2 regions of the Methylocystis sp. Se48 genome follow, and region 1 is predicted to be linked to the other one. Evidence: predicted binding sites of a transcription regulator. Region 1 holds the regulator's gene; the other holds the start of a gene.
The links. The regulator LexA, encoded in region 1, represses DNA repair genes until DNA is damaged. The targets are predictions, from matches to a motif close to TGTTCNNNNTGTGTTCNG.

Region 1 (2,198 bases):
GCCCAGATGAACCCGAATTCGGCCTATTATCTGTCGTTCAACGTCGGCTATCCGAACCAGCTCGACAAGGCGCTCGGCCATACGGGCGGCACGATCATGGTCCACGGGGCCTGCTCGTCGGCGGGCTGCTTCTCCATGACCGACGCGCAGATTTCCGAGATTTACGCCATCGCCCGCTCGGCCTTCAATGGCGGCCAACGCGCGATTCAGATGCAATCCTATCCGTTCAAGATGACGGCGGAAAATCTGGCCAAACATCGTCTGGATCCTAATATCGGCTTCTGGAAAAACTTGAAGGAAGGCAACGACCATTTCGAGGTGACGAAGCAGGAGCCAGCGGTGGCGTACTGCGGCCGGCGCTACGTGTTCAACGCTGCGCCCGCGGGCCATATGGATCCGCTTTCGGCCTGTCCGCCGCTCAAGCACGATCCGGAGCTCATCGCGAGCGTGTCGGCCAAAGCCGCGAAGGACGACGAGAAGATCGCCGAATTGGCGTCGAGCGTGAAGCCCGTCCGGCTCGTTTATCAGGACGGCGGCATGCATCCGAGCTTCCTCGCCCGCATCGCCGAAACCAGCCGCCCCGAGGCGCTGCAGCCGCCAATGGAGATCGCGCTCGAGGAGAAGCCGATCCGCCCCGCTGGCAAGGCCACGCAGCTTGCCGCCAAGTCGCCGATCGTGACGATGGCGGCCGCCAAGGCCGCCGCGCAGTCGCGCGAGGCTGAGACATCGACGGTCGCGCAGTCGCTGGCGCCGGACGATCGCCGCGAAATGTCGGCGCTTGCGCCCGACGACAGCCCCACGGCGTCGATCCGCCGCGCGCTCCGCGCGAGCAAGTAGCCGCGCGCGGGCTCCTGCCGAATCCAGGCCGCGCCCCGCAAGAGCGCGGCCTCTTCGCGTAAGCGGCCGTTAACCGCGCCGCGACGATGGGGCTTGCGGAACGCACCGCGAACGTCTATAAATCGTTCATGATTTGTTTGTAGCAGCGAGTCGTGCGGCGCGGGCAGGAACGTGGCATGTTGACCAAAAAGCAGAGCGATCTGCTGCGATTCATTCACGAGCGGCTGAAAGAGTCCGGCGTTCCGCCGTCTTTCGACGAGATGAAGGACGCTCTGGACCTGAGGTCCAAGTCCGGCATTCATCGCCTCATCCTCGCGCTCGAGGAGCGGGGCTTCATTCGCCGCCTTCCCAACCGCGCGCGCGCGCTCGAAGTGCTGCGTCTTCCCGAATCCGCGACGCCGCGGGGCGGAGGGGGCGCGCGCGGCGGCAAATTCGCGCCCGCCGTCATTCAGGGCAATCTCGGCCGCGTCCGGCCGCTGCACGAGCGCGGCGAGGAGGAGAGCAGCCCGCTCGTCGCCATACCCGTCATGGGCCGAATCGCCGCCGGCACGCCCATTTCCGCGATTCAGAGCCGTAGCCATACGATTGCGCTGCCGCCCGACATGCTGTCGGCCGGCGAACATTTCGCGCTCGAGGTGCGCGGCGACTCCATGATCGAGGCCGGCATTCTCGACGGCGATACCGTCGTCATCAAGAAGCAGGACTACGCCGACACGGGCGACATCGTCGTCGCCCTCATCGAGGACGAGGAAGCGACGCTGAAGCGGCTGCGCAAGCGCGGGGCCTCCATCGCCCTCGAAGCGGCGAATCCGGCGTACGAGACCCGCATCTTCGGTCCCGACAAGGTGCGCATTCAGGGTAAACTCGTCAGCCTGCTGCGGAAATATTGACGCCGCGCCGGACGCGGCCAATCCGGCTCCGCATCGCCCGCGCAACGGCGCCCCGCGAGAGCGCTCAGCTCTCTCCGAGGACGTCCGCGAAGCTCCACGTGGGCTTTCCTTTCAGCGGTCTTAGCCAGGCGAGAGCGCTTCACTCCAGCGGCTCCGACAGCTCGGCCGCCTCGTCTTCTTCCTCGTCGGGAAGGGCGGGGCGGCTCGCGGCCGGGGCCGGGCGCGGCGACCAGGGACGATCCTCGTCGACGCCGCGCGCGGCGGTCCAGCGGACGCCGCCGTCTTTCAGGAAACGGAGCGAGACGGAACCCGTTTCCGCGAGCCTGCGCCGGTCGATGACGATTGGGGCGCCGCATCCTTGTGGCGCAGCGAGCGGCGTCACGATGATCGCGGCCCGCGCGCAGTCTTCGGCAAAAGCCGCCGGCGCGGCAACGAGCGAAACGAACCTGCCGTCGAAGGCGCGTCCGACGC
Region 2 (2,198 bases), 1.0 Mb from region 1:
CTCGGCTTCGCGCGCGCGCCCGGGAAGGCGATCGAACTCTTCGGGAGCCCGGACGGTTTCTTCTTCGGCGACGTGAGGAAGCCCGAAACGTTCGCGCCCGCGCTCAGGGGCGTCGACGCGCTCGTCATTCTGTCGAGCTCCACCCCGCGCCCGAAGGGCGCCCCGCGGCCGGGCGGCAAGCTGGAATTCGAATTTGCGCCGGGCGGCGCGCCACGGGAGGTCGTCTATCTCGGCGGGACGGCGCTGGTCGAGGCGGCGCGCGCCGCCGGCGTCGGCCATATCGTTCTCGTCGGCTCCATGGGCGGCACGATCGAGGATCACCCGCTCAATCGGCTCGGCTGCGGCGACGTCCTCGTCTGGAAGCGCAGGCTCGAAGCCTTTCTGATCGATTCGGGCGTCGCCTACACGATCCTGCGGCCCGGCGGGCTCGTCGACGCGCCGGGCGGCCGGCGGGAGCTTCTCGTGGGAAAGGACGACGCCTTCATCAAGGCGCCGGTCGAGGGCGTCCCGCGCGCGATCCCCCGCGCCGACGTCGCGGAAGTCGTCGTCCAGGCCCTGCTCTCGCCCAATGCGCGCAACAAGGCTTTCGACCTCATCTCCAAGCCGGAAGAACTGTCCGCCGCGCCGACGACGGATTTCGAGGCCCTGTTCGCAAAAACGACGCCGGGTCTCTGATCGCCCGCTTGCGCGCGCGTTAAATGTTCTTTATCTGTTCTGTATTCGCGCTATGTTCCGCCCTGGCGGGTCGAGCCGGGGCGGGGCGCCATGTCCCCGAAGCGCGACGGACGGGAGGCCAGCCGCGGGCCGGCCTCCCTTCGAAATGTGCTGGAGGTCGTCATGGATCGTTTGGCGGAAGCATCGACGGCGATGCAGGCGAAGGCCGGGGCGCTCATCGACGCCGAGCGGCGGCGCGGGCGCGGCGCGATCTCGCGGCGCGGGGGGCGTTTCGAGCGGGAACAGCGCGAGGCGACGGATGACGGCTGGGGATCGCTCGAGGGCCTCGACGCGCTGAAGACGACGATCCATGTCGAGAAGCCGCGCTCGATCATCACGAAAAACGATTCGCCGGACATTTCCTTCGACCGCTCGATCAATCCCTATCGCGGCTGCGAGCATGGCTGCGTCTACTGCTTCGCCCGGCCTACGCACGCCTATATGGGCCTCTCCCCCGGCCTCGATTTCGAGACGGAGATTTTCGTGAAGGAGGGGGCGGCGCAAATTCTTGAGCGCGACTTGTCGGCGCCGAACTATGCGCCGAAGCCGATCGCGATCGGAACCAACACCGACCCCTACCAGCCTAGCGAGAAGCGCCATCGCGTGATGCGGTCGATTCTCGAAACTCTGGCGCGCGCCCGCCATCCGGTCGCGATCGTCACCAAATCCGCGCTGGTGCTGCGCGATCTCGATCTCCTCGCCCCGATGGCGGCGCAGGGGCTCGCGAAAGTGGCGCTCTCCGTCACGACGCTCGACCCGCGCCTCGCCCGGCTCATGGAGCCGCGCGCGGCGACGCCGGAGCGCCGCCTCGACGCGATGGAAAAACTCGCCGCGGCGGGCGTTCCCGTGGCGGTGATGACCGCGCCGGTCATTCCTTCGATCAACGACCACGAGATCGAGGCGATCCTTGCCCGCGCCCGCGCCGCCGGCGCGCGCGAAGCCGGCTACATCATGTTGCGCCTGCCGCTCGAATTACGCGATCTTTTCAGCGAATGGCTCGTCGCCAATTTCCCGGACAAGGCGCGGCGCGCGCTGTCGCTCGTGCGGTCGACGCGCGGGGGGAAAGCCTATGACGCGAGTTTCGGCAAGCGCATGACGGGAGACGGACCCTACGCCTGGATGATCGGCCGGCGATTCGAAATCGCCGCGCGGCGGCTCGGATTCGCGCAATCCGCGACGCGGCTGCGAACCGACCTGTTCGAGCCGCCGCGGCGCGGCCCGCAACAGCTCGCGCTGTTTTGACGCCCGCAGACCGCCCCAGCAAAATCCATTCAGGCGGCGCGCCGAAGCGTGTATAGGGCCCTAAGCATCCTCACCCCGGGAAGGGCCCGCGTCGGCCATCCCCGAAAACGCGCGTCATGGGACCGGACTTCCGCCTCGAAAGCCGATTGCGGCGCCTCGGCGTCTGGCCCGTCGCAGGCGTCGACGAAGTCGGTCGCGGACCGCTCGCGGGCCCTGTCGCCGCCGCGGCGGTGATTCTCGAT

Region 2: ACV959_RS00385 (PA0069 family radical SAM protein) is a predicted target of LexA. The motif match lies at 700-717, and genes of this name have one in related genera.

What each region holds. Positions count from the first base shown of each region.
Region 1 covers NZ_CM149850.1:1,124,776-1,126,973, forward strand. The annotation lists gene ACV959_RS05490 (L,D-transpeptidase family protein) at 1-837, shown strand, start outside; gene lexA (transcriptional repressor LexA) at 1,014-1,727, shown strand; gene ACV959_RS05500 (ComEC/Rec2 family competence protein) at 1,867-2,198, opposite strand, start outside.
Region 2 covers NZ_CM149850.1:74,807-77,004, forward strand. The annotation lists gene ACV959_RS00380 (SDR family oxidoreductase) at 1-675, shown strand, start outside; gene ACV959_RS00385 (PA0069 family radical SAM protein) at 838-1,956, shown strand; gene ACV959_RS00390 (ribonuclease HII) at 2,073-2,198, shown strand, end outside.